DNA from 3 places in the Pelosinus fermentans DSM 17108 genome. Region 2 is predicted to be linked to each of the others. Evidence: riboswitches for the same ligand, from Rfam matches in the RefSeq annotation. Region 2 holds a riboswitch; each other region holds the start of a gene.
What was found. A riboswitch is a leader RNA that binds a small molecule or an ion and turns the genes downstream of it on or off. The one in region 2 is predicted to bind cobalamin.
Positions count from the first base shown of each region.

Region 1: linked by a shared signal. The riboswitch ahead of FR7_RS17970 (TonB-dependent receptor plug domain-containing protein) and the one ahead of ltrA (group II intron reverse transcriptase/maturase) in region 2 are both predicted to bind cobalamin.
Region 3: linked by a shared signal. The riboswitch ahead of nikB (nickel ABC transporter permease) and the one ahead of ltrA (group II intron reverse transcriptase/maturase) in region 2 are both predicted to bind cobalamin.

Region 1 covers NZ_AKVN02000001.1:3,897,291-3,907,657, forward strand. Annotated here, with positions in the region: gene FR7_RS17955 (winged helix-turn-helix transcriptional regulator) at 1-335, shown strand, start outside; gene bchH (magnesium chelatase subunit H) at 388-4,125, opposite strand; gene FR7_RS17965 (ABC transporter substrate-binding protein) at 4,159-5,124, opposite strand; gene FR7_RS17970 (TonB-dependent receptor plug domain-containing protein) at 5,294-7,162, opposite strand; cobalamin riboswitch at 7,292-7,470, opposite strand; cobalamin riboswitch at 7,655-7,833, opposite strand; gene uvsE (UV DNA damage repair endonuclease UvsE) at 7,939-8,892, opposite strand; gene FR7_RS17980 (methyl-accepting chemotaxis protein) at 9,253-10,367, shown strand, end outside.
Region 2 covers NZ_AKVN02000001.1:3,605,106-3,615,472, reverse strand. Annotated here, with positions in the region: partial or broken gene FR7_RS24640 (hypothetical protein) at 143-298, shown strand; gene FR7_RS16775 (APC family permease) at 313-1,764, opposite strand; gene FR7_RS16770 (DJ-1/PfpI family protein) at 2,083-2,652, opposite strand; gene FR7_RS16765 (magnesium transporter CorA family protein) at 2,733-3,683, opposite strand; gene FR7_RS16760 (EutN/CcmL family microcompartment protein) at 3,696-3,998, opposite strand; gene FR7_RS16755 (iron-containing alcohol dehydrogenase) at 4,182-5,342, opposite strand; gene cobS (adenosylcobinamide-GDP ribazoletransferase) at 5,643-6,401, shown strand; gene cobC (alpha-ribazole phosphatase) at 6,420-7,031, shown strand; cobalamin riboswitch at 7,137-7,333, shown strand; gene ltrA (group II intron reverse transcriptase/maturase) at 7,831-9,240, shown strand; gene FR7_RS16735 (nicotinate-nucleotide--dimethylbenzimidazole phosphoribosyltransferase) at 9,516-10,367, shown strand, end outside.
Region 3 covers NZ_AKVN02000001.1:3,739,244-3,749,028, forward strand. Annotated here, with positions in the region: gene FR7_RS17345 (MATE family efflux transporter) at 1-142, opposite strand, end outside; gene FR7_RS17350 (hypothetical protein) at 194-382, opposite strand; gene FR7_RS17355 (GNAT family N-acetyltransferase) at 697-1,302, opposite strand; gene FR7_RS17360 (ABC transporter ATP-binding protein) at 1,260-2,219, opposite strand; gene FR7_RS17365 (ABC transporter ATP-binding protein) at 2,209-2,997, opposite strand; gene FR7_RS17370 (ABC transporter substrate-binding protein) at 3,020-4,558, opposite strand; gene nikC (nickel transporter permease) at 4,622-5,443, opposite strand; gene nikB (nickel ABC transporter permease) at 5,444-6,385, opposite strand; cobalamin riboswitch at 6,504-6,684, opposite strand; gene FR7_RS17385 (STAS domain-containing protein) at 6,830-7,090, opposite strand; gene FR7_RS17390 (FeoA family protein) at 7,389-7,634, shown strand; gene FR7_RS17395 (FeoB small GTPase domain-containing protein) at 7,679-8,458, shown strand; gene FR7_RS17400 (nucleoside recognition domain-containing protein) at 8,455-9,785, shown strand, end outside.

The sequences.
Region 1 (10,367 bases), 290 kb from region 2:
TAGATCTCATTGGTGGGAAATGGAAATCCTTGATTCTTTGGCATTTAGGTGAAAATACACTGCGCTTTAGTGAACTGAAAAGAACCTTACCGCAAATCACCCAAAAAATGTTGACACAGCAATTAAGAGACTTAGAAGCGGATGGACTTGTACATCGTTACATTTATACACAGATCCCCCCTAAAGTAGAATACTCCCTTACAGAAGCCGGAAAAAGTCTTTTGCCTATATTAGCTACTTTATGCCAATGGGGACTTAACTATGCAAACGATGTTGAAGTCGCTGCGAAAGATTTGACCTGTGAGCAGTCCGCGCCTTCCTCTCTGTCGCAATAACTTTTTTACTTATAAACAAGGTCTGGATTTCACTATGAAATCCAGACCTTGTTTATATCTCTTCTTCAATATCTCCTTCGACCTGGAGAAAGGCTTGTCGTAATGTTTTCATTTCTTCATCAGTTGGTTTCCAATATCCTCTTTTGTTGCATTCCATCAGTCTTTCCAGCATGCTGAAATAAGCCCAACGATTATTGTTTACCATCTTTTGGCGCATGATCGGATCAGCAACATAGGTTTTATACATGTCGCTAAAAATCCAATTCTCAACCTGATTGGTAGTCGCAGCTAATCCCAGTATATTTTCAAATCGGTCATTTATTTTTTGCGCTCCATGATAAGAATGTTCCAGCATTCCATTAATCCATTTTGGATTTAGGAGCCTGGTGCGTACACCACGGGCGATGGACTTATCTACTGTTTCGGTCTGAACCTTTTCTCCTGTGGTATCCGTAATGTATACTTTTACTTTTTCTCCTTTAGCTGTCTCAACGGATTTAGACAGTCCTCCAAAGTACTCGTAATAATGATCAAGATCAGTAACCTCATATTCATGATTGCTGCGAACCTGAGATACAATGTCGACCGCCGCTAGATGGCTGTTGAAGAGGCCTTCAATGGTCTTGCCCCGATAATTTTTGCTGTATACATGCTGCAAATTTTTCGTATAGGTTTGACCTAGTTCTTTTTCATCTTCCCATGTTTTTAGCTCAATCATTTTAGATACTTTACTCCCATATTCCGCTTCTGCAGGCCCAAATATGCGAGCGCAGGACAGTTCTTTTGCTTCCTGAGAAGAATATCCTTCTCCCAGTAAATTTTTATAAAGAGAATATGAAGCCGCTTTGAGATAATTGTTTTCATTTTTCTCATCTAACTCCGCTACTGCTTGGAATACATCGTGCAATTCTCCAATCAGCATAGGAAACATATCACGAAAAAATCCGCAAATATTGATCACTACATTGATGCGCGGATGCTCCAATTCCTCTTGAGGAATAATGATAAAGGAAGGAGAAAATTGATTTTTCCTGCGCTCCACACTCACGCCTAAATAATAAAGAATCTGCCCTAAGGTTTCTCCCTGAGTACGAGATGTCTCCAGTCCCCATAAAATTATAGCTGTACTTTTAGGATAACAGCCATGTTCTTTCCAGTATTGCTCTAACGTATTCTTCGCAATTCTGGCACCTCGTTCTATGGCAATCGCGCTGGGAACCAAACGAGGATCGAATTGGTACAAGTTATATCCAGTGGGCAGAATATCAGGATTCCTGACCATGTCTCCTGCCAGGCGAGCGGGTAAGTAACGGCCCGCCAGCACTTTGAGCAAGCCGCCTTCTTCTTGGCACTCTCTACTATTTTTAAAGACAGCCATTCCAAATTCCAATATTGCTTCACAGCTTTTTCTTACTCTTTGATCTTGTAATAACCCTTTAGATATGGAACGCTTCTCGATATAGCCATTTATGATCATCCTGGACTTCTGATCCAGTGAAGCAAGGATCAGCACCTGATCTTGCTCCTGTAATTGATCATAGTCCAGCCCCTCATCCTGAGCTATAATGCGCTGCAACGCTGGCAGCTCCCCGCGATCATAACGCAAAATAAAGTTCACAAAATCCTTGGCCTCATCGAGGCTGAATCCTTGTCCAAAAACATGTAATCCTCGTGGAATCAGGGAGCGTCTCATGCGATAGAGTTCGTGCTCTAATTCTTCTATATTGCATGGAAGATTTTGCTCCTTTGCTTTGCTGCAAATCAGCTTTTCAAGAGCGGGTAATCGACTAGGATCAAGGAGCTCTGCTTCTTGCCGCTGGTGAATGAATCCTTCTAATTCAGCCAAATCACCATATAGCTCACTTTCCGTAAAAGGAGGCGACTGATAACTTACCAATACGGCATGAGACCGACGTTTGGCAGTCATGGCTTCTGCGGGATTGCCAGCATAGTATAAATAAACATGAGGCAGATCCTGTAAAAGATAATCCGGCAGACAATCACCTGACATCCCACACTCTTTACCTTGCAGAAATTCTAATGTACCGTGAGTACCTACATGTATAATCACATCGGCTTTGAATTCGTCCTTTAGCCATTGATAAAATGCAATGTATTGATGATGAGGCAGTAAAGCCTTATCATGATAAAATTGTTCAGGCTGCTCATGTATCCCCCGGGAGGGCTGCAGTCCAACAAAAATATGATCAAATATTTTTCCTGGGATTAATAAATTTTCGGCTTCACTCATAATTTCCCCTGGATCTTGCCCCCATTGCCTGACTAGTTCATCACTCCACTTGGTGCTGCCTAATCGCTGGCGATAGGTTCTACTGGGGTAACGAATAAAAGGCACATCAGCAGTTTCTTCTCCCCAACGTCCAGAATTCACTAATTTGCCTGCTGTAAAGGTTTCACGCAATGCAGCTTCTGTAACCGGTTCCACTTGGTATCCTTCTCTATGTAACATTCCCAGTATTTTTTCTACAGAAACAAAGGTATCCAAAAAGGCTCCACCAAAGAGATTATCCTCACCAGGAGGATAGTTATAGCAAATGATTGCTACCTTTTTTTCTTTATTTGGCTTATGGCGAAGAGCCAGCCATTTTTGAATACGGCTTACTACTTTATTGGCTCGCTCTTCAATTAAGGTAAGTTCTTGAATCCTGATTTCCAAATCAGCGTCATAAACAGCAGAAGCCAGCGCTCCTATGGGTATTGTCTCTATGCAGCCATCCAGTTCCGGAAGCATCATTTGAATCAGAAATTCTGTAGAGTTGATTCCCTGGGGAGATTGTTCCCATTCTGCCATTTCTCTGCGTGACATAAAAAAAGGATGCATAAAGGGAACATCTAATTCTTCCAGCAGTTGTACAGCAGACTCGGCATCTCCCCCCATGGGGCCTGCCCCTAATCGAAAAGCCAGAAAACTTACTACAAGATCTATTTTTTTCTCTGTCTGCACAGATAAAATATCTCTTAATTTCGCTATATCGCGACTGGTTGTACGAGCGAAGGCAATGGGTAATAGATTTGCAAAAGATTTGCATTTCTCCATAAAAGCAGCCACACAGCCTCTTGTTCGGTTTGGATAGTTATGTCCGTAAAATAACAGAGCAATTGTTGGTTTTTGTTCATCAAAATTACTGCTGCACCGATATTCTGCTACGCTGGAAAAATATTGAGATGCCGTTGGATCAAAAATCCCAGTATCTTCTGCTCCTACAGGATCTTTTGGCTTAGGAAAGTCTCGATTTTTACCATAATCTCTTCCAATCAAATACAACATATTTCGAATGTTTTCTTCTTCTGCATTTTTCCAATATTTAATGATTTGTATATAGTTCTTTATATCTTTCAATTTCCCCACAGGAAGCATTTTTCCCAGCTTTTCTGCCATATTGGACATGCGCACCATGGAATCAAGAGATGCACGAGCACTTGGCTGCATACCATTTTGCATATCTTTACCAGAAAAGCTGCCTAACCTGAGAAGTCTGCGAATTTCTTCCTTATCACCGCCAATGGGAAGAATCTGACAAGTCTTTTCTTGGCAGGCTTCAATAACAAGCTCTTCGTATTCACGAGAGGCTCCCATCAAATCCAGGAGAATAAAATCCGCATGTTGAATTCCTTGACAAATTCGCTCTGCTTCTCCTTTATGGAAATGCTTGGCTGCATAAAATAAACTCAGCTGTAAAGCATCCGGAAATTCCTTATTTATATCTCGCAGCACATGTACGATATCTGCTAAGGCCGCATTGGAAACGGTTAATATAACTATTTTCATGGTATCCTCCTCATCCTCATGTTCTCAGCCAGTCTATTGAATAATACCATATGTCTCAGGGTACACAATCTTTGCCATATACGCAACTGCTTCATCATAACGTATTCCTGGGTTTAGTAAAAATAATTCCATGGAAAGATAAAAAACTTGCTTATTTTGCACCGCTCGAAGACCATTCCAGGCAGGATTGCTTTCCACCTCCAGCTTTAGCCGTTTCTCAATATCAGCTTTTTCACCCATGAAGGTAATCAAAATAATATCAGGATCTTTTTCTACTAATTTCTCTATGCTGTAAGGCGTGGATTCTGGATTTCCATCTAAAGGTATACTATCCGCTGCTACATTTTTCAGTTTAATGATCTTAGCCACATCCCCGGCAATACTATTTTCCAGCTGTACTGTTACACTGTTGCCAGTGGCATGGAGAATCACTGCACTCTTGGAAGTTGAAGGAAGCTGATCCACTACTTTTTTTATTCGCTGGTTCATTTGGTCTGCAACGATTCGAGCTTGCTCTCTCCTGCCTGCAATACCTCCAAAAAGATTAATATTCTTGATAACATCATCATAGGTTTTTATTTTTACTATTATGAAGGGGATATTACTGCTTTCCATAATCGGAATGTTTTTTTCATGCAGTCCCTGATATCCAATTACTAAATCGGGCTGCAGGGACATTACCTTCTCGGTATTTATATTAGCAACATGGCCTACTTCAGGCAGGATTTGCATATCTTTAGGTAAAGTTCCTGTCCGCGAGCTGGGCCTGCCTGCTGCGCTCCCGCCAACAGCATAAAGCAGATCTACCAAGCTTTGAGAAAGAGGTACAATTCGCTCTGGTTTTTTCGGTAATATCACTTGGCGTCCAGCATCATCTTGAATACTAAGATAATTGGAACTGCCAGTTGCTGGCACTCCCCCATTCTGCTTCTGAGCGCATCCCATAATGCCAAAAATAAAAAAAACGGTAAGAAAAATTAATAGCATTTTATACTTCACGATAATCCCTCATTATTTAAATGATTTATCATGTTTTTTATGATTATTATAATCTCATAAAAAGATTTAATTCTTTTATGAAAAGAAAACCACCTGAAGACAACACAACATTCAGGTGATTTCTATTTTTTAGATCAATTTGTTAGTTGTTACACTCTAACCTTATCCTCTAGAATGAATGTTTTACACCAAACTCAACAGTTCGCGGCGCTGCATAATAGTAACTGCTACTATTTGTCGTTACATCATTACGATTTAACACGTTTCTTATGGTAGCAAATACAGCAGTTTCAGGTTTTAACTGGTAATTGACCATCAGACTGACTGGCAGAGCATTTAGTGCCTTATTGGATCGATCAGCAGTATAGTTAGCCGCTAAATTAGCTGTCAGCTTGTCCAAGGTATAGCGAAGTGTGAGATTTCCCTGAATGCGGCTATATGCTCGAATCCACTCACCTGTTGCATCCTTTTCTCGTGGATTACCATAAACACCGCCAACAGTATAACTATATTTATCTGATAACCTTTGTTGCCAGCTGACTTCGATTCCTTCATTTTTAAATTTGCTAAAGTTTTGAAACATCTTTGAAGAATCAGTATCAATATGGTTGTCAATATTCATCATAAAGATAGTTGTTTTTAGCGTGCCAATTTGACTTTCTTTTTTCCAACCAGTCTCATACGTCCATCCACTTTCTGGCTTTAAATTAGAATTAGATGTAAAGTTACTGGTTGTACCTGTATGCAATTCAGTAAGAGTCGGTAATCGAAAAGCTTTTCCGACATTGACAAACCAGGAACTATCCTGCCTCAACTTTTGATTGTATTGTATTTGTGGTAAAAATTGATTGTACTCATCACCGCTCTCTGTTCTGGCATGTTGTCCCCTAAGACCTAAAATCAGTTTTTTATTTTCATTAAAATCCTTAGTTCCTTGGGTATAAAGAGACGTAACTGTTCGTTCATAAGTTCCCTTTGAATTTTCTGGTTTTACAAAATCTATTGTTTTATATTTTTCCTGCTCTAGTGTAATACCTGCCAAATAGTGTATTTGCTGATCATCCCATGATTTATTGGCATCCAGTCCATATTTTGATGATTTTAAATTGATATTGGAAGCATAGGCTCCTGTGCTGACGGTTTTAGTAGTGTAATCGAGATCGCGGAATGAACCATAAAGCATAGCTTTCCAATCCTTATCGTTATACTGAAAATTAATTCGATCCAGATTTTCCTGATCATTATATAAACTAGTCACCTTCTTTGTCATTAGGCTTCTTCTTTCTTTGTTCAATTCATCTTCGGTATGGGTATAATATAATGTCATTTTATCATTAAATTGATAAGTAGCATTAAAACTCTGCTTTTCACCTCCAAGAAAATTGTCATATGTTGATTTAGCAGGGTTAGAATCCACGGTTTTAGTAAGATTATTCACTTCTCCTGTATCAACAAATGAACTGCTAAATGCTAATTTTCCTGATTGGAAATTAAGATTATAATTTTGCTGCCCTTTATTACCTGTGGAAACGGTAATGGAATTATTCACTTGTTTCTTAGTCATAATATTAATAACGCCGCCAAAAGCATCACTGCCATACATAACGGATCCTGGTCCTCTAACAACCTCTATTTTTTCTACATTCTCCAGCAGAATATTATCAAGCTGGAACATACCATTCATATTAATTGGGGCACCATCTACCATGATCAGCGTACCTTTTTTTATGCCTCTCATAACAAGCTCGCTGCTCATTCTCCCTGCGGACTGTCCGTATGGATTTTGGGAGTAAATATTAATACCTTCCACAAATTGCAATGCATCAATGACAGTCTTTGCTCCAGTGGCTCGCAGTTCATCTCCGGATTTTACCGTTACATTTGCAGGGGTATCCAGCTCTTTGCTTTCTCCTCGCAAGGCCGTTACAATCATTGGATCAAACTCAAAACTCTTATCCTCTTCAGCTTGTACACAGGGCATGACCATAAATCCTAAGGCTAACGCCGCAATCATCTTTTTAGTTACATTTCTCTTCAAAATACTTTCACTCCTCATGCTGCTATTTATATATAAGTATAATTTCGGGTTGCATGGGGAGGGCAGACTAAAAGAGCAATCTAAATAAAAAGATGCCTATAAATCCCCTCCCCATCGCTCGTGGGTAAAACGGTGACTGTTAGATAGGCAGTTCTTCTGGCTTTGGGTCATTGCTTGCCAAACCTTCCCAAGAATTGATTCTCAGTGGTATAACTTGGCTCACTCTCCATCACAGTGGCGGGACCGCGTCGGCATCATACCGACTTCCCTATTAAGCCCCGTAGGGCACCTATCTCCATATATGTACTTGTTAATTCTGCTGAAAACACCTCCTTGATTATGCTTTGCCGAACAAAAAAATGCCTCCCACATAAGCAGGAGACAGACATAAGTACTATCTTTTATATCCATAACAATCCCAGCACGCTGCGCCGGGAAGAAATAGGTTACAATGTTAGATACTTAATCGCCTCCCCATCGCTCGTGGGTGTAACGGTGATTGTCAAATAGGCAGTTCTCCTGGCTCTAGTTCATTGCTCTGCCAGCCTTCCCAGGATCTTACCCCAGTGGCACCTATGGCTTTGCTCCCTATTACAGTGGCGGGACCGCGTCGGCATTGCACCGAACTTCCCTATTAAGCCCCGTAGGGCACCTATTTCATTATTATTTAATTGTTTGTAAAAGCATAATATTCTGTAATTCTTAATCATGATATCATCTTCTTCGACAACATGTCAAAGGATTTTCAAATCAAATACAAAGAAAAAAACTTGAAGCTAATATTCTATCTCAGCTTCGTTGATAACCTTTACTCCAGAATTTTCTTTTAGCTTTTCCATTAAGGAAAATAGTGCCAAATCCTTTTCTTTTGCTTCTATCATAACATCAAAATCACGGCTGCACTTCTTCGCTATGTTTAAAAATCTCAAAAATTCATCCACAGCAATATGATCCGCATGTGCTCTTTTATTTGCGCTTTCTCTTGCGCTGGAAAAATGAATTTTAGGTATCTGACTTCCCCAAGTTGCAAATATTTCTGGCAGAATATCTTCAAGATGTATTCCTTCATTGCAGCAATGATCATGATGTACATCTAATACCATAGGTGCTTTTATCTCCTGGCAAAGAGTGAGTACATCCTTGGCAGTATAAGATTTATCATCATTTTCAATAATAATCCGTTCCCGAATAGTATCAGGAAGCTGCTGAAATATTACTTTAAAACGTTCGATTGACTGCACTTTGTCTTTATATAATCCCCCTACATGCAGCACTAATTTAGATTCGGCTCCCAATTCCATAGCCTCAAAAAGATTCACATGATACCGCAAATCTGCAAGGGCCGCTTCTACTACATGTTCAAGTGGACTATTCAAAATCGTAAAATGATCGGGATGAGCGCTAACCCGTAATCCATGCCTTTTTACAATATCACCAATGGCAAGCAATTCTGAGCGAAAATCCTCACAATAATCCCACCCAAAGGCAACGGGATGAGTCGCTAGAGGGATTAGCTGCGAAGTAATCCGAAATACTTGAATGTGATGAGCTGCATTATAACGCATCACACGCAGCTGCGTAGCTAAATTTTCTTCTGCCAAGCGTCTGAGTTTACTAAGCTGATCCTTTTTGTCCTTAATTTTAGTTAAATTAAGGACAGTAGTTGTTTTATTGGGAGATCCTTGAGAAATGCCTAAAGCTATGGCTACATACCCCAAGCGGATGCGCATAAACTAACCCCTTTCACACCAAAAATCATCAATTTTAGTCTGTCCAAAAGTACCTAACTTTACAATTCCTATTCCTAATAGTATGCCTCAATCCTAAAATTTTAAGATATTTCTGCAACGATATTATATTTTTAGCATAATTTAACATGATTTACTACGAATAAGATTGACTATTTCCTATTTATGTTATTATAATAGTTATAGTACAATTTAATACAAAACATTTTGTCGCAATGCTGCGACAGCAAAGTACATGCTTATTAAAGCTGGCTCAACTGCCAGCTTTTTTTATATATAAATGTCTTTTTCTAAACTTAATATGTAACTTTTTATTTTTTTAAAAAAGGAGGCGCTCTCATTATGACAATCAGAATAAAAATTTTAAGTGGATTTATGGTGGTCATCGCTTTAGTATTTATTATGAGTGCATTTACTTATTTTCAAGTGGGTGAATTAAATTCAACTTCAAAAGAAATCATGAGAGATAGTCTCTATCAGCTTGAGCTGGTTGAGGAACTTGCCATAGACGTATCAAATGAGGCTGTGGCTATGCGTCGTTTTAATTTCACAGGTGATTTGGCTGACGTAGCTACCTTTGATAACTATCGCAAATATGGCGATGATAAGATCAACAAACTCCAAGCTGCATTGTCCTTTCAAAATTCCCAGGCGGTCTTAGAAACGTTAAAGAAAGAAAAGCTGGCCTTTGATACCATTGCAGCAAAATCCATTGAAGCAAAACGTGCCAACAATATTGAACAGGTTGGTATTTACATGCAGCAGGCAGGCAAACCGTCTGAGAATTCCATAGCAGCAACCAAAGAGCTTATATTATTAGTAAAAGGATATGTAAGAGAGCAAGAAGAACATAGTACGCAAAAAGCTAGTGAAGTACAACTGCTGCTAGTTCTCGTTAGCCTTTTCGTTGCAGCGATTGCCATTGGCATTAGCATCTATATCAGCCGGGGAATCTCCATACCTGCAAAACTGGTTGCACAGGCTGCCTCAGAAATTACACTCGGCAACCTTGCAGTAGATGATATTAAAACACGATCTTCCGACGAACTGGGCCAGCTGGCGGCTTCCTTTAATCAAATGAAAAGTAATCTGCGTCTTGTAATTGAAAAAGTTGCCCATGCAGCTGATCAAGTCATGACCTCTTCCCAGCAGCTCACAGCAAGTGCCTCTCATTCCACGCAAGCTGCTGGCCAAATAGCGGCTTCCATTTCCGATATGGCCCAGGGCGCTGAAATGCAGCTAACAACTTTTACTGAAACAACGGTTGCCGTACAACAAATGTCTGTCGGCATTCAACAAATTGCCAACAATGCTACGATTGTAGCGGGGAAATCCTCTCAAGCCTCTGAGACCGCGATCAAAGGCGGCGAATCAATAGAAAAGGCCATTAACCAAATGGCGCAAATCGAAAAAACAGTAAATACCTCAGCCCAAGTTATCACAAAATTGGGAGAACA
Region 2 (10,367 bases):
AGAATTTGCTTACATCTTATAAAGATGCATTATTGTATGTCGGATTTAGATAATCGTAAGCGGAGTAGCATCCATGGCCATTAGTGGTGGAATTTTGGCGATGACTTGGTGGAATAACGGAGTTTAAGTTGTAGGACCCAGCAAAGCGTCGATCTTCTTTAATATCGTTCCGATTGCGGGAATGATTTTTGGCGTTGTATTTTTTGGGGAACCTCTAGGGCGGAGTGAGATTATGGACGGCTTGTGGATTATTTCCGGCGTATATCTAAGCACCCAAGGGGCTGCCACCAAACCATAACAGCTTCTTTATTTTTAGTTTGAAATTGTCTTAGTATCTTTCCGATTATTCCATTTAGCGATTGAAGGCAGTATGAACCCTAAGCCTAAAAGAACAAAAGGTGTCAATAAATTAAGGGACAATTGGAAATACCATTGTGAGGTATAAAGCTGCACGCCTTTCGGGAACATACCCATGATACAGGCGAAAGCGGTAAAGAGGAAACACCACAAGCCAATCGTGATTGCAAGCCTGGAGTTTTGGATAAATTTGTATTCAGAATTGAATTTTCCAACAAGACGGCGTAGTGCCATATAGGCAACAAACACCCACAAGTAGCGCAAAGGCATGACTATGGAATTTAAGTCGAGTAGCCAATTGTATAAAGAATTCATATCACCGATTCCTAAGGCTGGAATAATAATCATGATTCCGACAAGTATGGCAGTTAATTTATATCCGTTGATGGGGGCATCGTATTTGTTGGTTTTGGTCAAAATAGCTGGGATATACTTAGAGTCACCTTCTGCCAGTAATACTTTAAGTGGAGCATCGATCGAAAATACGAGAGCAGAAAGCTGACCGAGAGCACTGGCAATTGCATACAAGATAAGGAGAAAATTACCTACCCCATAATATTGTCCCAGCATTTGGAAAGCATAATATTGGCCATTCATTTTTAAATCTTTGGGTATGTTGTTGGCATCAAACATCATACCCATGGCGACAGAACCTAACAATGCAGAAAGAGCTACTAAAACAGCAACAATAATCATTCCACGGGGAAACTCTTTAGTAGGATTATTCGTATTATTTACGTAAGGAGATATCTTTTCAGCCCCGCCAACTGCAAACACTAGCATGGAAATCGTAGTAAAGTAAGTAAAGTCAAAGTTGGGAATAAATGTATGATAACTTAGGTCTGTGGTTGCTACAGCAGCACCTCGAATAGCTGGTGCCGCAATCATTAAAATTACATATAAGAAAGACATTACCAACATGGAGAGACCTGCAACAGTTCCGATGCGTTTTAATGATGTAATCCCCCTGGATGCAACCCAGAGGAAAAATAGAAAGATTGCTAATGTCATAAGTTGTAAAGTCATGGGGCTAAATGCCTTGATAAACTTTCCATCTTGAAAGATGCCCCAGCCTAGGGCTACTAATGCTGCTTGTGGTTTTTGTGCAAGATACGGTACATGCACCGCCCAATAGGTCCAGCCAGCGAAATAAGCAAGTAAAGGACCTGTGGTTGAGCGAATCCAGGTACTGACACCTGCTTTTCCATCTTTAAAGGTAGAACCCATTTCACCGACCATTAACACGTAGGGAACAAAATAAAGTCCAATGATGAGTATCCATGAAACGATAACTGTGAGTCCTTGATTGGCATAGTTATTAACTACATTGCCAAAACCCCAAACCATGATAAAACCCATAAGAGCAAGATTATACCACCTTAGTTTTTTTACCCCGTCCTGAGCCATAGATAAATCTCTCCTTTCAAATTGTCTTCTCTGAGAAGACAATTTATTCTATCATTCTTTTAGAAAGGAGGCAATCAGCCTTAAGATTAGGACTGATTGCATTAGAATGATTTGAGCTTGTGGAAGGAAACTCAAGTTTTTTATAGTAAAACAATTATAACAAATATGAATTGCAAAAAGATTAGATTAAAGTAATATTTTCAGTAATAGTACACTGTATGTGGAAAATACGTCCTATATGTGGACGTATTTAATGGATAAAAATTATAAAATTTTAAAAAAGAAGGTATCAGCATGCTGCTGATACCTTCAACTGAATTAAATTGTAATCTGAGCACCTAACAAGTCAACAAAAGCTTTGAGCCAAGCAGGATGATTGGGCCATGCTTGAGCGGTGACTAATTTGCCGCAGGTGACAACGGGCTGATCTTGCCAAGTGGCTCCAGCCAGGCGGCATTCTGCAGAGCAGGCAGGGTACGAGGTAACATTGCGATCCGATAATACACCAGCAGCAGCGAGAAGCTGGGTGCCGTGGCAAACAGCGGCAACAGGTTTGTCTGCTGTGAAAAATGCTTGAACGATGGCAATGCTTTCATCATACATTCTAATATATTCAGGTGCCCGTCCGCCTGGAATGACAAGACCTATATAATCATCGGGATTTACATCGACGGTTGCTATATCTACGGGGATACGATGACCAGTTAATTCGATATAGGTATCTAGATTTACAAAATCATGTACGACTAGCTGTAATGTGTCACCTGCTTTTTTGTTTGGAGCGGCGACATCTACTTGATAGCCTAGCATCATTAATGCTTGTTGAGGTACTTTCACTTCATAGTCTTCTGCACAGTCACCCGTTAACAATAAGATCTTTTTTGTCATGATTGTAAAACCTCCTTTTTGATTACCGTAGGATTTCTAGATCCTAAGCTATCTTTCCTGCATGCATCATCCCCTAATGATTAAAGTATACCTTTTTTTCTAAGATAAAGACCAACGCAGCAGCTGGTAGTAAGGGCAAAAAATAAAACGAGCCAAAAACCTATCGCTGTATCGTTTCCAGGTACAGGAACGGTCATACTCCAAAAGCTTGAAATCATCGTTGGAATGGAGATCAATATGGTTGCGGAAGCCAAGAATTTCATAATATGATTTAGATTGTTATTGATGACAGAAGAAAAGGCATCCATCATACTGCTTAGAATTTCACTATAGGTCTGTACGAGTTCTAAGGCCCGTTTATTTTCAATAATAACGCTTTCTAAGACGTCTTCATCCTCTTCATGCATTTGCAGTAAAGGGCGCATTTGTGGGTCTGAGCGCATACGAAGTATTGTCTCAGCCACAATTACATTGCCGCGCAAAGCAGCGGTAAAATAAGTGAGTCCTTTTTCCAGGTCAAGGAGCTGAAAGACTTCTTCATTTGTTGTTGATTTGCGTAAGTTAAGTTCAATTTCATCTGTCCGTCTGCGGATTTGGCGTATGTACTTCAAAAAAACTGTATCTGCATGATACAATATTTGAAAGAAAAATTGGGTTCTCCTGGCAGTGTCAAATAAGAAACGGCTTCGATCGTTATGTTCAGGGAGCACTTGGACTAAATGATCACTGATGGTGATCGTTGTATGCGGAGTTAGTATAATGCTGAGAGGGGATGTTTCATAACGATCCTCGCCGAGAGAAAGGGGTACGTGAATAATAGCAAGAATACAGTTTTGTCCTAAGATGATTCTAGGACAGTCATCTTCATCGATTGCAAAGCGAAAAAAGTATTCAGGGATTTGAGCGGCAGCTGACAGTTGTAAGATCTCTTCTACTGTTGGGTCGATGAGCTTTATCCAAACTCCCTTTTCAGAAGGGTCCCATGAAACTTCCTGGAGCTTGTCTTGCAATGTTTTGTAGGTTGTCAGCATATTCTTCTCCTATTAGCCTTTTTGCACCCAATATTGTGCCTTAGAAATACCTTCTAAATCGATATTTTCTACAATTCCGACAATGGCTGCGTCAACAGCACTATTGTCGTTGTTCATTACCCGCCGTGCAGAGCTTCCAGTAGATACTAACACCGTATCGCTATTGCCTGCTCCTACAGTATCGACTGCAACTTGCAGGCTGATGGTGTTCATTCCGTCTAAATTTAAGGGTTGAACCACTAATAACTTATTGCCGATTAAACTTTCATTTTTAGTCGGGGCCACAACGGTTCCTACCACTTTGCCAAGCCACATAAAATTTCCTCCCAATCCTTTTTCGGTTTAGTCTTTTCCTTATCTATTGTCTTTATTGGATAAAAGATTACAATTCCCTTTGTATTATTTTGTGTCACCATGGAATATTATTGTTTTGCAAATTAAACATAAAAGGGATTATCTTGGAAATGATATTTTACAAGTATAAGTTTTGTATTTTCCTTAGATGGCGGATCTAAAGATGCCTTCGATTTCCTCCTGAGGACCTTGGCGAGGATTGGTTACGCAGCAAATGTCTTTGAGAGCGTTTGCTGCAAGAGTTGGAATATCTTTTTCATTAAATCCCCGTACTTCAGAAAGGGTCTTAGGGATCTTAAGATCCTGAATTAGTTCTTTAATTGCAGCTACTGCCAGCAAAGCCGCAGCTTCGTCTGATAGATCTTTAGTATCCTTACCTAAAGCACGGGCAATGGCAGCATAGTGATGAGGTACAGCATGGCGATTATAGTCGACAACATAAGGCAGCATGATCGAATTGGCTAAACCATGGGGCAAGTTATACATTCCGCCTAGTTGGTGTGCTAGAGCATGTACATAGCCTAAGCTGGCATTATTAAAGGCAATTCCAGCTAAATATTCGGCGTAAACCATCATTTCTCTTGCATGTATATCACTGCCATTTGAAAAGGCAGTTTTAAGATAACCCGCAATCAGTTCAATGGCTTTTAGAGCTTTACAATCTGTGACAGGGGTGGCATTGGTAGATACATAGGCTTCAATCGCATGAGTCAATGCATCCATTCCTGTAGCAGCAGTAAGACCGGGCGGCATTCCTAACATAAGTTCTGCATCATTTACGGCGATAATCGGTGTTACATGCCAATCGGTAATTGTCATTTTAATGTGATTTTTTTCATCCGTAATTACACAAAACCGAGTCAATTCGCTGCCCGTGCCGGCAGTTGTATTGATGGCAATTAAAGGAGCAGAGGTCTTTTTGGATTTATTAAGTCCTACATAGTTCTTGATCTCCCCTCCATTGGTTGCGAGTAAAGCAATGGCTTTAGCGCAGTCATGAGGTGAACCTCCGCCAAAGGAAATCAGAAAATCACAACCATTATCCTGAAACAATTTTAAGCCATAATCTACTTGCGGGATTGTTGGATTAGGGGAAACATCATCATGGATGATGTAAAATACACCCGCACTTTTTAAAACATCTGTTAATTTATCAATTAATTTCATTTCCACTAGTATTTTATCGCTTACAATAAGAGCCTTGCGAAATGCCATAGGCTTTATATAGTTTACGATTTGATCCAAGCAGCCAACGCCTAAAATACTTATAGGTGTCATAAAATATTCAATGACTTTTTTGTTCATATTTTTCTTAACCTCCTTATATCAGCGTAGTTAAAATAACCATAACATTGCTATTTTATTTCAGCAAGGGTTATTATGGCTAGTTTTGGTGATTGAGCAATAAATCAATACAAGATAACAAAGGAGAACCTATATATGATTTTACTTTGCCAGTTGTAAGAGTAAATCAGACTATGGAATTTTATTAACATCTTACGAAAAAAAATTGCTAAATGTCTAAATGTAAGAAGGAAAGAAACTTCACGTTACGGAATGATTATTATATGGAAAGTGCAGCAAGGTATGAGGGAGGCAAAAAGTTTGTTTGGAAATGTGATTGGCGATTTTATTACCGGGTTTCAATTTTTGACACGAATTCCAATCAAAGCACAAACCCAATGGTCGCCAAATAGCTTTAGTCAGAGTGTTAAATATTTCCCGCTTATTGGCGGGATTATTGGTTTGATTTTAGCTGGGATTGTATATGGAGCGCAAGGGCTTTTGGGAGTAAAAATACCGATGCACCTTCTGGCAATCGGATTGATTTTGTTTGAAATCATATTGACCGGGGGTTTACACTGTGATGGGTTAATGGACACCATTGACGGTGTTTTTTCAGGAAAACCTCGTGAAAAAATGTTAGAGATTATGAAAGACAGCAGAGTCGGTGCTTTTGGTGCAATGTCTTTTTGTCTGTTAATCTTTGTAAAATATTCTTTGCTTATGGATATGGATCCTAAGTTGTTACCCTTAGCCGTTTTAGTTATGCCGATTGTAGGACGGACAGCCGTTGTCATTCCGATTACATTCTATCCTTATGCCAGGCCGGAAGGGCTAGGAAAGGCATTTTATCAATCTTCACATAAGTATACCCTTTATGTGGCCGGAATATTAGCAGCATTGCTGCTAATTCCTTTGGGTAAAATTGTAATCGTAAGTGGAGTTATCGGTATAGGTTTTGCGTTTCTTCTTTCTGAATATGTCAGTAAACGTCTCGGCGGTTTAACAGGGGATGTATATGGGGCGACGATTGAACTGACGGAAATTGTTACCTTGTTGGTATTCATTATTTATTCATAGCGGAAAGAAGGTGATTCTTTGACTCGGGTAATTTTTGTGCGTCACGGTCAGACTTCCTGGAATCAAGAGGGGAAATATCAAGGGCATAGCGATATTTCATTAAATGAAAGAGGAATAAAACAAGGAAATTTAGTAGCAAAACGCTTAGCGAAGGAAAAAATAAGCGCAATCTATAGCAGCGATTTATTGCGGGCACAGCAGACTGCTGAGGCTATTGCCAAGTATCATGAATTGCCCGTTATAACCAAGCCGGAGTTTCGTGAAATTAATTTTGGCATTTGGGAAGGACTTACCTATCAAGAAATTATGGCAGATTGGTCAGAAATCTTAACTGCAATGTATTCTAAGCCAGGTGAAATCGGTCCGCCTCAAGGGGAAAGCTTTCAGGTTGTTAAACAACGTGTAACTCACGCACTGCAAGAGTGTGTCAAAAAGCATCAAGAGCAGACCATTGTGCTTGTTTCCCATGGGGGAACGATGAGAGTACTGCTTTGTGCTGCATTGGGAATCGGTTTAGATAAAATGTGGTCTATGCGACAGGATAGCTCCGCAATCAATATAATTGATTATATTGATAATCGAGCAGTAGTAGCGTTAGTGAATGACACTTGGCACGTCAAAGATATTTGATACAGGCTAAATGGGATTTTTTTAACGAACTACTTGATTATATTGCTCATCTGCGAATAGTGGATAGGAGAATGAGATAAACTGTAGTACTATTGTGATAACAGAATAAATTGCCACCAAACAGGTGCCTCTTTAACTAGAGGAGAATAGGGAAGTTCGGAAGGGAAGCATATTCCTTAAACGACGCGGTCGCGCCACTGTAATCGGGGAGAAAGTCCTGCAAATGCCACTGGGAAACCAGGAAGGCGCAGGAATTTTAAAGATCCGTAAGTCAGGAGACCTGCCTGTTATGGCTGTCATCTACCCTCGCGTAAGGGGTAATGCCAGAAGGATGGGATTTTTATATAAAATACCTAGCCTTTTGGGCTAGGTATTTTTGTGGTGTGCCCAGCATGGGCGCTTACTAGTTGGTGAAAGTCCAATACGGGGGTTGATAGTGCCAACCGTTAGCCTAAGACAAGGGTGTCCATCGCGAGGTGGAATCTGAAGGAAGTCGGCGGCAAAACTCCGGTCTGAGGAAGACGAACTACATACAAGGCATATGTCAGCTGGGTGAGTTTGCCGCACAAAACGAAGCCCTAAACTATCCGAAGCGGGCGATGTAAATGTAGCAGATAGGTGGAGTGAAAGTAAGCGTTCTTACCTGGGGAGATCTGACAGTCAAGCTGTGGATATGAATTTGAAAACGGCAACCCGTGCAGTAATGTACGACTGAGCTGTCAGAAGTCAGCAGAGGTCATACTACCAGAGCGGCTATATACGCTCTGGGAAGGACCGAACAATAGGAGGTTTCCGAATTTTGAAAGGTACGAAGAAATGCGTAGAAAGCAGACAACTTCACAAAGAAGGCTGCCTACAGGAGACAAGAGTGGAACTCAGAGGTAATGTAGGAGTGCCGAGCATTTCTCCCATGCCCGAAAGAGGAAGAAACGGTGACAATGAATACGCCGGTGGATTGCTGGAGAAAATCCTTCACCGAGATAACATGAATCTTGCTTATAAGCGAGTGAAGGGTAACAAAGGAAGCCATGGAGTCGACGGAATGACAGTAAATGAACTTTTACAATTCCTGAAACAAAACGGCAACCAACTCAGGCAATCCATACTAGAAGGGACCTATAAGCCCGAGCCGGTCAGACGGATAGAAATACCGAAACCGGACGGGGGGAAAAGGCTACTTGGTATACCTACTGTAGTTGACAGAGTGATACAACAAGCTATAGCTCAAATATTAACCCCAATCTATGAAATGCAGTTTTCGGCAAATAGCTACGGGTTTAGACCCGGCAGAAGTGCAAAACAAGCGGTAGTAAAATGCAAGGAATATATCGAGGCAGGATACACCTGGACAGTTGATATCGACTTGGCAAAGTATTTTGATACCGTAAATCACGATAAACTCATGCGCTTGCTTTCAGAAACCATCGAAGATAGCCGAGTGCTGTCGCTGATACGCAAATATCTGAAATCAGGAGTCATGATAAATGGCGTGGTACAGGAGAGCGAGGAAGGCTGTCCTCAAGGGGGCAATCTTTCTCCACTTCTGAGTAACGTCATGCTGAATGAACTGGACACTGAACTCACGAGACGGGGCTTAAAATTCTGTCGTTATGCTGATGATCAGAATATTTACGTCAAAAGCCGGAAAGCGGCAGAACGGGTCATGGCAAGTATCACGCGATTTCTTGAGCAAAAATTAAGGCTCAAAGTCAATCAAGAAAAGAGTACAGTAGACAGGCCGTGGAAGCTGAAATTTCTAGGTTTTTCGTTCTATCACAAAAAAGGTGGATTAGGAATTAGAGTTCACCCTAAGCCTGTAAAGAAATTCAAGCAAAAGCTGAAGGAAATAACAGGACGAAGCAATGCTATGAGCATGGAGCAAAGAGCGGAAAAGCTCCGGCAGTGCATTGTGGGCTGGATGAACTACTTTGGAATGGCTGATATGAAAACCCTAGCTAAAGCATTGGATGAATGGCTGAGAAGAAGGATTCGAATGTGCTTGTGGAAGCAATGGAAGAAAATTGGGACGAAGCACGATAATCTTGTTGCTCATGGCATAGATAACCGCAAAGCGTGGGAATACGCCAATACAAGAAAGAGCTACTGGCACACAGCCAATAGCCCAATCCTTTCTCGGACGTTAACCAATGAATACCTCAGGAAAATCGGCTTCATCACCATAAGTGAAAGGTATTCACTAGTACACTAATTCTGTTGAACCGCCGTATACCGAACGGTACGTACGGTGGTGTGAGAAGTCGGCTACTCAACTAATGGGTAGCCTCTTACTCGATTTTTAATATCAGCGATTGGAGGAAACGTTGAACACAGAGGGCACAGAGATCCGCGGAGGACACAGAGAAAAAATTAAATATCTATCTTTTCTCAGTGTTCTCTGCGCCTCTGCGGTTCGATTCTGTTTTATATGTTTCAAAGAATGTGTTAACGCTTTTCTTATCTATTATAATTTTAGGAGGGGCAGATATGGATTTGGAAGCCAGAGTGGATGAATTGCTGAATGGGGCGGCGAAACCACCTCAGAGTTTGGGAAAATTAGAAAAACACCTCAAGAAAGTAATAATGGCATGGGGAGAAATTCACTCGGAGATGAAACCGCATCATATCATCTTTGCAGCTGATAATGGAATTATTGAAGAAGGTGTTGTCAATTACCCTGGGGAAATTACCTATCTGCAAGCCAAGAATATGGCAGACGGCAGAGCGACGATAAGCTGTTTTTGCCAATGTAATCAAATACCTTACAGCGTCATTGATATTGGTATTAATAACGAGAAAGAAGCTGGTATTCATCATAAAGTAGCCTTTGGAACGAAAAATTTTATGAAAGAAGAGGCTATGACACAAGAAGAATTTGATCGGGCTTGGGCGGTTGGAAAAGAAGTAGTAGCAGACCTTATTCAGCGGGAAGGAGTGAATATCTTCTCTTTTGGTGAAATGGGGATTGGCAATACGACAACCTCGTCGGCTGTTTTACATGCTCTTACAGGAATGCCGCCGGAATTCATTGTTGGCTATGGAGCTGGATTGAGCAGCAGCGAATTTTTAAAGCATAAGCGAAATATAGTAGCAAAAGGTGTAGAGCGTCATAAAAATAAAATGCAAAAAGTCGAAGAAATTCTACGCTGTGTAGGAGGATTTGACATTGTAGGTATTTGTTCTGGGATGCTGCAATGTGCCAAACTGGGTGTTCCTTTTGTAATTGATGGATTTATCACAGCAGTAGCCTATGCCTGTGCATTTCGTATAGACAATACAATTGAAAAGTACGGAATTCCTTCTCATATGTCAAAAGAACCAGGTATGGCTTACTCACTA
Region 3 (9,785 bases), 130 kb from region 2:
GCAAACCAATTTTAGATACAAAAAGAGTGTCAACAAACCCTACGATCGTAATTAAAAAGTTCTCAATTACAGTCGGTACCGCAAGTGTTAATACAACTTTTACTTTTTTCTTTATATTTGGATTCAGAACATTATTAAGCATATTTAGACTCCTGCATGAGACGAATAGTAGAAAAGTCACATTATATTGGGCTTAATCCTGCCTGCTATTAAAGAAAGAATTGATTTTCTTTAATAGCTTAAGAACTGGATTGATTAGAAACGGTATAAAGGCCAACGCAATCGGAACATAGTTTGCTAAAGTTCTAACCAAGGTGCCAGAATGGGCATATGCGATTGCCGGTATAACAAGCATTACTATCATCAGTCGAATTACTCTCATCTTTCTACCTCCTTCTAGCTATGAAAATCAATATGAAAACTGCCTAATGTACCTTTTCTCAAAGCATATCTTTCAATAAAATAGTTAATTTTGGTAGGATCTCTTTTATTTATCTTATCCCCCCAGGGGGATATTGCAAGATTTTTATTTTTTTGTGCACTCCTTTGTGTGCCGCGACAGCGGCATTGTGCCTTTGTGGTTCATAATTTCTTATATTTTTCATTTACTAAAACTTATAAATTCTAGCGCATAAACGTTAAAAAGGTCTGCAAAACTTCTCGTTTGTGCAGACCTTTTTAACGTTTATACACTATTTACTTAGATACAACTGATTTTTCCATATGCACAATTTGAGCATCGCCCTCTTCTTCCACTACAATGCGAAAACCCTGCTTCTCCCAGAAATGAAATCCGCCTGGCAAGAATCGGTGTGTGTGCAGATATATGATTTCATACTCTTTTTCATAACAAAAGGCTTCGACTTCTTTTAGCAGTCTCGATCCAATCCCTTGTCTTCTCAGTGTTTTTTCAATATAACAGCGTCCAATTTCCGCAGTAGTCTTTCCGGGATAGCGTCCTTTCAGAACGGCAATCCGGTCATTATACTCACAAATCGCAATTGTCCCGATAACAGCGCCTTCAAGAGAGAAGGCAGCCCACATTTGATTGCGGTCAGGCTCAATATATAACTTCGCCAGTCCCCAGACATCATCGGTAATAGCACTTTGTCCAGCCTGGGAAAAGAGGTCCTGCAGCTGTCCTAACAAGAAATTTTGCACACTGGCAATATCATTATTGTCAATCTTGCGAATCACTATATTTGGGGCGTCCATCGTAACCTTCCTTTCATGTCCTGCTAAATGTCGTTTTTCCCTGATTACAGCTTTAATAAATGGCAGGCGGCACTGTGCCCTGGCCAAAGCTCCTCGAGCACCGGCTTTTCTCTTCCGCATCTTTCTATGCTCTCCGGACACCTGCTCTGAAACGGGCACCCTGGCGGCAAGTCAAGAGGGCTTGGTATCTCTCCCTCCAGCGACCGGACCACTGTGCCCTCTTTTTTCTTTACAGGAAAAACCGCCTGCAGCAACGCCTTCGTATAAGGATGCTTCGCTTCATTCAGTACGTCGCCCGCAAGCACCTCTACGATATTACCGAGATACATTACGGCAATACGATGGCTTATCTGAGATACCAATGCCAAATCATGACAGATAAAAATCATGGATAGATTCTTTTCCCGCTGTATTCTGACCAGAAGCTCTATAATCTTTTTCTGCACCGATACATCCAGTGCACTGGTCGCCTCATCACAAACCAGGATCTCTGGTTCAAGCGCCAGCGCTCGGGCAATCCCGACACGCTGACGCTGCCCACCACTCATGTTGCCGGGATAGCGGTCGGCAAACTCTTCCGGCAGTTCAACCATACGCAAAAGTTCTTCAGCCTTTTTTTCCGCCTCACGGTCTTTTATCAGCTTAAAGTTGCGCAGCGGCTCACAAAGGATATCTTTTATTTTCATCTTTGGATTAAAGGCCTGCGAGGGATCCTGAAACACCATCTGGATATGCCGACGACTTTGCCGCATACGCTCTCCCGTAAGCCGGGTCAGATCCTCGCCCCGGTGGCAGATAGCCCCACTTGTCGTTGTATGGAGCTGCATGATCAGTTTTACCAGCGTGCTTTTACCGCAGCCGCTTTCGCCAACAACGCCGAGGGTTTCTCCCTGATAAAGGGATAGCGAAACATCATCACAGGCTGTCAGTATGCACCCATCAGCTATTGGAAAACGCTTTATGACATGCTCAATTGTTAAAATCGTCTCCTTGTCAGCTGACATAGCTTTTCCCTCCAACCTGCGGTACCGCATCTAACAGTTCTTTTGTATAGATCGACTGTGGCCGGGCGATAATCTCATCCGTTCTACCGGATTCTACGATCTCGCCTGCTTGCATAACGATCAGCTTATCCGACATATAAGCTGCTACACCGATATTATGCGTAACAATAATGATTGCCGTTTTATCTTGTTGGCAAATCTCCATCATTTCTTTTACTACCTGCGCCTGGGTTGTCACATCCAGAGCCGAGGTCGGCTCATCCGCCAGCAGAAGCCGCGGTTTAAAAACCATCGCCATTGCCACGCCAACACGCTGACGCATACCGCCGCTCAGTTCAAACGGATAGCTGTTCATAATATTTTCCGTATTAGGCAAGTGCATTTTTCTGAGCATATCTTCTGCTGCCCTGGCTGCTTCCTTTTTTGTCAACGGCGAGTGTTCACGTATATACTCTATGAATTGGCTGCCGATACGGGCGATAGGGTCCAGTATGCTGCCGCTGTCTTGAAAAACCATAGTTGCCTTTGTTCCACAGAGGCGACACCACTCAGCAGTGGTATTCTCCAATAGATTTTTTCCTTCAAAGAGAATTTTCCCGCCGCTTACACGCCCCTCATGCGGCAGGCAGCCAAGAATCGCGCGGATAACCGTTGTTTTGCCACTACCGCTTTCGCCTACAATTGCAAGGACCTCGCCCTCATCAAGCGATACATTAACATTCCGGACAATTTCACGTTCCCCATAGGATACTGAAAGGTCCGATACTTCTAGCAACATTTCAGTTCTCCTTTATGTGATATTATTTTTTAGCGGGTTTAATCTTATTGGTCAGCCAATAATAATCGGACGGATACATCTGGGCACCTTCAATCAAGGTTGAACTAATAATGTTTGTTTCCGGATAGCCCAGAAACAAAGCGGCCCCGTCGTTCATAATGATCTGCTGACAATCGATAATTAGCTGGCGGCGCTGTTGACGGTCAAACGTTGTGGAAAGTTCAGCAAACTTCGCATCCAGTGCAGGATTGCTGTAACCGGAGCCGTTCTGCGGATTATCGCCGTTTGTATTTGTTTTCCAGTACCAATTTAAGAAGATCTCCGGATCGCCGGTATTGGCAGTCGTAATGTTTGAAATTAAAAGGCCATATTCGCCGTTAATCCCCATTTTATCGATTAAGTTATAGTCCACCGTCTTGATTTTTACATCGAAACCAACCTTCTTCGCATCAGACTGCACAGCCTCAGCATAAATGGGCAGTTCAGCGCGGCTGTTGTATACTACAAAATCCACCGTAAGCTTCTTACCATCTTTTTCCAATACACCATCACCGTCAGCATCTTTCCAGCCCGCTTCGGCCAACAACTGCTTGGCACGTTCGATATTATAGCTGTTCGGATCCTTGAGCTGATCAAAACCGTAATCCATTGACGGCGGGACTGGCGCCTTGCCTTCAATAAAGGTTCCCTTCAGAATAACCTCATTGTACACTTTTCTATCACAGGCACTGATAAATGCCGCACGAACCTTCGGATCGCCCAAAACGCCTTGTTGATTAATCCGAGCTAATACGGTGCGCAGCGAGGCAATTCTGTCAACATGGAACTTCGCCGCATCATTAAAAAGACCAATGTCACCTGCTGCAATATTGACCGCCATGTCCACCTCGCCAGACTGCAAAGCCATTGCCCGTGTATTCGGATCATCTATGGATGGAATTTCAACCGTCTCATAAGGCACTACGCCGTCCCAGTAATAAGGGTTTTTCACCATAACTGCTTTATCCTTGACAAAAGTCTTGCACATATACGGACCGGTACCAATGGGTCCTTCCTTTGCAAAATTACGTGCCGGTTCAGCCGATACATCCACAATTAAAAAGAGCGGGTCAGCTAAAAATCCCGGCATATTAGGTTCCGGTTTTTCCGTAAAGATGGTAAGCGTTTGGCCCTCAGCCTTCATTTCTTTATACTTAAAAAACGTTACTGCCCGTTTATTCTTGGCAAAAGCTCTTTCTAGCGATGCCTTAACAGCAGCCGCATCCAACGGTTTACCGTTCGAGAATTTCACACCATCCCTAATTTTAAATGTCCAGGTCATGTGGTCGCCACTGATCTGCCAGCTTTCAGCCAGCCACGGCTGTACATTCATCTTTTCATCAAATTTCGCCAGGCTTTCCCCGATGCCATAGCGCATGACAACCCAGCCAAAATAATTTTCTGTCGGCTCCAGTGAATCGGCAAAGTTGGTTACACCAATTTTCAGAGTCTTTGTGTCGGCTTCCTTTTTACCGCTGCCGCCGCACCCCGCTATAAAGACCGCCGCCAAACACACTATCATAAGTACCCAGGTTAACTTTCCTAATCTTTTCAAGAAATCTCATCCTTTCTCATCTGTATTTATTCAATTTGCCCGCTGCGGGTCCATGATATCGCGCAGGCTGTCTCCCCATAGATTAAAAATTGTTACTACCATCAGAATTGCTGCCCCCGGATAAAGCATCAGCCAAGGAGCTGTTTGGATATGCTGTCTTCCCTCATTGAGCATAAGACCCCATTCCGGCGTCGGCGGCTGCGCGCCAAAACCCAAAAAGGACAACCCGGACAATTCCATGATCATTGTACCGATGTCCATCGCGGCCGTCACAACAATTGTCGGCAGGATATTGGGTAAAATATGGCGCCATAGAATATGGAGCGGTCTTGACCCGCTTGTTACAGCCGCGGCAATAAAGTCACGCTGACGCAGCTTTAGCGTAAGGCTGCGCCCCAAACGAGCGTACTTAGTCCAGCTGACCGCCGCCAACGCCAAAATTGCATTGATGATATTGCCGCCCAGCATGCCGGCAATAGCAATAGCCAGCACGATTCCTGGAAAAGCCAGCATCATATCGACAATGCGCATAAGTACGGTATCTACCTTTCCCCCCATGTAGCCCGCCAACACGCCAATAAAAGTTCCCACCACCGTTATCACGGCGACCAGCGACAGCGTCATCATCAGCGAAGTGCGTGCCCCATAAATAATACGTGACAAACAATCCCGCCCTAGCTTGTCCGTCCCAAACAAGTGCTCATCAGAGGGTGCCTGCAGGGAATGCCGCATCACCGCATCATACGGATCGTAAGGAGCCAACCATGGCGCAAAAATTGCAAAGCCGAGAATCAAAAGGACAAAAAATGTATAAAGCCAGAACAAGAACTTATCCTTTGTCAAATTTCCCATTCAGCATCCCCCTTTCTTCAGCCGCGGGTCAAGATACGTATAGGAAATATCGACCAACAAATTGATCCCCATATACAAAACTGCAATCCAGAGAACAAACCCCTGTACCAAAGGATAGTCACGCATCTCAATGGCATGTACTGCCATTTTGCCAAGTCCGGGCCAGGAAAAGACCATCTCAATGACAGCCACGCCGCCCAGAAGCCAGCCAATTTGCAGGCCTAAAAGCGTAATAAGCGGCAAGCATGCATTTGGCAGCACATGGCGCCAGAGAATTTTGTGCATAGGAAATCCTCGTATCCGTGCTCCGGTGATATATTCCTGTCCCAGTTCCTCTAAAACCGCTGTACGCACCTGCCGCGTATATTTAGCTGCCATCGCAATGGCCAGCGTCAACGTGGGAAGAATCATCCTGTCGAATGATACCTCTCCGCCCGCTATCGGAAACAATCTCAGCTTCAGCCCCAAAACATACAACAAAATGAGTCCTACCCAAAAGCTCGGCATGGATACGCCCAAAAACGAAGTGCCGCGAATAAGATAATCCAGCGGGCGGTTTCGATATACAGCCGATAGTATCCCGCACGGAACCGAGATCAGAAGCATTGTCACCGTCGCCGAGGCAGCAAGCACCATAGTTCCCGGCAGGCTTTGCCAGAGTCGGTCAGCTACGGGCATTTTTGCCGAATACGACATGCCCATGTCTCCCTGTAAGACACCTGCGAGCCAGCGGAAATACTGTACATGAAATGGTTTGTCCAATCCAAGCTGTGCCCGCGTCTCGGCAATTGTATCCTCTGAAACAATTGTGTCAGCTACCTCCAACAGCATCTCTACCGGATCACCCGGTGACAGATACATCAGAGAAAATGTCAGCAGACTCACACCGAAAAGAGTAATAAGCATCTGCATTAAACGATGTACGAGTTCTTTTCCCTTCAAATCACCCTCTCCTCTCTATAAAATAAAAAAACTCTCGGCATAAACCGAGAGTAAAACGCAAGCAGAAAACAATACGACAATTCGCATAAATCCCATCCCCATCTCTCGCAGGTCATATCGGTGATTTGTTATATAGGCAGTTCTCCTGACTCTGGATCATCACTCCCCCAAACCTTCCCAAGATATCATCTCAGTGGCACAACATGGGTTTGCTCCTCATTACAGTGGCGGGACCGTGTCGGCATTGAACCAAACTTCCCTATTAAGCCCCGAAGGGCACCTATACCAGCAATATATAATTGTAATAGCCATTCTCATCGATACTTTACAATAGAATCCGCTCTTTGTCAACTGTTGGAGTTTTTTGCAATAAATAGATAAACGGAGGAAATCCCCTTTAAAATCTCATGTTATTAAGCAAGATGTCATTCCATCCGACATGAATTAAATGGCTAATTTCCCTTTTTCATCTTCAATAATCAATTCTCCGCCATGCTTTAGCATCTTTTCACGCACATATTGAAAAACATGGATACCATCATGATCAAGATGTCCGATATTATTAATATTAACCACAATACGCCGATACCCATACTGCAAATGCTTCAGCATATTTTGCTCCAGAAAATTAAGATGCTCTACAAATACATCACCGCTTACATTCATATATACTTGTCGGTTATCAGTTGTTACCCATACAGACATCCATCTTCCTCCTTTTAAACCTTAAATAAACAAATTCACTTCATGTTTATATGTTTTATGAGCATAACCATCTTATTTTTCTTTTAATTATTGATAATCATTATCATTTTAACAATAATTAAAACATCTGTCAAATATTTATATTATTAATCAAGTGAATGCAAGTAACCAAATCTTTTGCTGTTCATATACTAAATTAGATTCCCTTACTTATATGTTAGCCGCGGCTAACCATATTTTTTCCTATAAATGTTAGCCATGGCTAATATGAAACCATTTTGCCAAAGGAGGATTTATAATGAATACTGCATTAACAACAATTCCATTATCAACACTGGGCATAGGATCTGTATGCCAGATCGTATCCCTTAATTTACAAGGCTTACTGCGCCGCCGCATTCTAGACTTAGGTATGGTACCAGGAACGCCTGTCCAATGCATTCGCAAAAGCCCAGCAGGTGACCCTGTAGCCTATATGGTACGTGATACTCTCATTGCTTTGCGCAGTGAAGACGCCAGTCAAATTCATGTGAATCCGATGTAATCCTGGTTATAACTGTAGCCAACAAATTTAGGAGGAGAATGAGAATGAGCAATTCTACGATTGAAGAACATCAGAAATTTCTGAGTGAGCATTTTGGAATTTCAACGACTCCTGGGCAATTTACGGTAGCTTTAGCTGGTAATCCTAACGTAGGAAAAAGCACTGTTTTTAATGCGCTAACCGGCTTACATCAGCACACAGGAAATTGGCCTGGAAAAACCGTTGATAATGCTCAAGGAAGTTTTACGTATCTCGATCGCTCTTTTTTAATGATCGACTTACCTGGCACTTATTCGATCTTAGCCCATACAGTAGAAGAGCAAGTTGCCAGAGACTTTATTTGTTTTGGCAAACCGGATGCAACACTAGTAGTATTAGATGCTACCTGCCTTGAACGCAATCTTAATTTGGCATTGCAAGTCATGGAAATCACACCGAAGATTATTGTTTGCGTCAATCTGATTGATGAAGCAGAAAAGAAAAATATTAAGATCGATATCTCTGCTTTACAAAAAGATTTAGGTGTACCAGTTGTTGCCACTGCTGCCCGTAATGGAAAAGGTCTCGACACCCTGCGTCAAAAGTTATATGAAATGTCTACAGGGCTTTGCACCCCAGCTCCCAGACAGATTAACTATTCTTCTGAAGTGGAAAATGCTATTCAACAACTTCTGCCAAAAGTATCAAGATTAATCGGCTCGAATCTCAACCCTCGCTGGGTAGCGCTGCGATTATTAGATGGAGATAAAGCTTTTATCAACAGCATCAGTCAATATCTTGATTTTGATCTGCATTCAACACGCTTACAGGAGGTTGCTGTATGAGCGCTGCAATAAAACCTATGATCACCCTGGAGGAAATATGCACTGAGGCGGAAAAAATCCGCCTCAGTAATCCCGACTTAGGTGATAAAATTGTATCTGATATTTATCAAAACGCTGAAATGATAGCAGGGCCAGCCGTAAGTAAAAATTCCACTGATTCACGCAGTTGGGATCATAAGCTAGACGACGTTTTAACCTCCCGATTATTTGGTTATCCTATCATGTTTGCTTTACTTAGCGTCATCTTCTGGATTACGATTGCAGGGGCAAATGTTCCCTCTCAAATGATTGCTGACACGCTTTTTGCATTTCAGGATCAGCTTTTAATCTGGTTTGAATTAGCAGGAGCTCCCTCCTGGTTAACTGGTATATTAGTCTTAGGTATGTTTCGCGGCCTCGCCTGGGTTATCGCGGTTATGCTGCCGCCTATGGCAATCTTCTTTCCCTTGTTCACACTGCTGGAAGATTTAGGATACTTACCAAGAGTAGCCTTTAATCTCGATAATATGTTTAAGAAATGCCGTGCTTGCGGCAAGCAAATACTCACCATGTGCATGGGGTTTGGCTGTAATGCTGCTGGCGTCGTTTCCTGCCGTATCATTGATTCTCCTCGTGAACGATTAATTGCTGTGCTGACTAACAACTTTGTACCATGCAATGGACGATTTCCTACCTTGATTGCGATCGCCACTATTTTTATGGGCGGTATGGTGGTATCAGAATTACAAATTGCAGTAGCCTCACTAGTAGTAACGAGCTTAGTTGTGTTAGGAATTTTTGTAACCTTTGCTGTATCTTGGGCTTTATCACACACACTGCTAAAGGGAGAAGCTTCTTCGATGGTCTTAGAGCTGCCTCCTTACCGCAAACCCCAATTAGGCGCTATTTTTTATCGTTCTCTCATTGACCGCACAATCTTCGTCCTAAAACGGGCCATTATCATGGCAGCACCAGCAGGTGCCATTACGTGGATGCTTGCCAATATCTACATAGAAGAGATAAGTATCATTGGTTATTTAGCAGCTTGGCTGCAGCCCTTTGCTTACGCCATTGGCCTGGACGGTTTTATTCTTTTAGCCTTTATCCTAGGTCTTCCTGCTAATGAAATCGTTATGCCAATTCTTCTCATGTGCTATTTATCAACTGGTCAAATGATGGAGTTTGGTACTTTAGAAGAACTGCGGGATATTCTCATCAATAATAACTGGACTTGGTTAACCGCTGTCTGCACAATGCTCTTTTGCCTGCTTCACTGGCCTTGCACCACAGCCTTGCTATCCGCTTATAAAGAAACAGGCAGCAAGAAATGGACCTTTTTGACATTTCT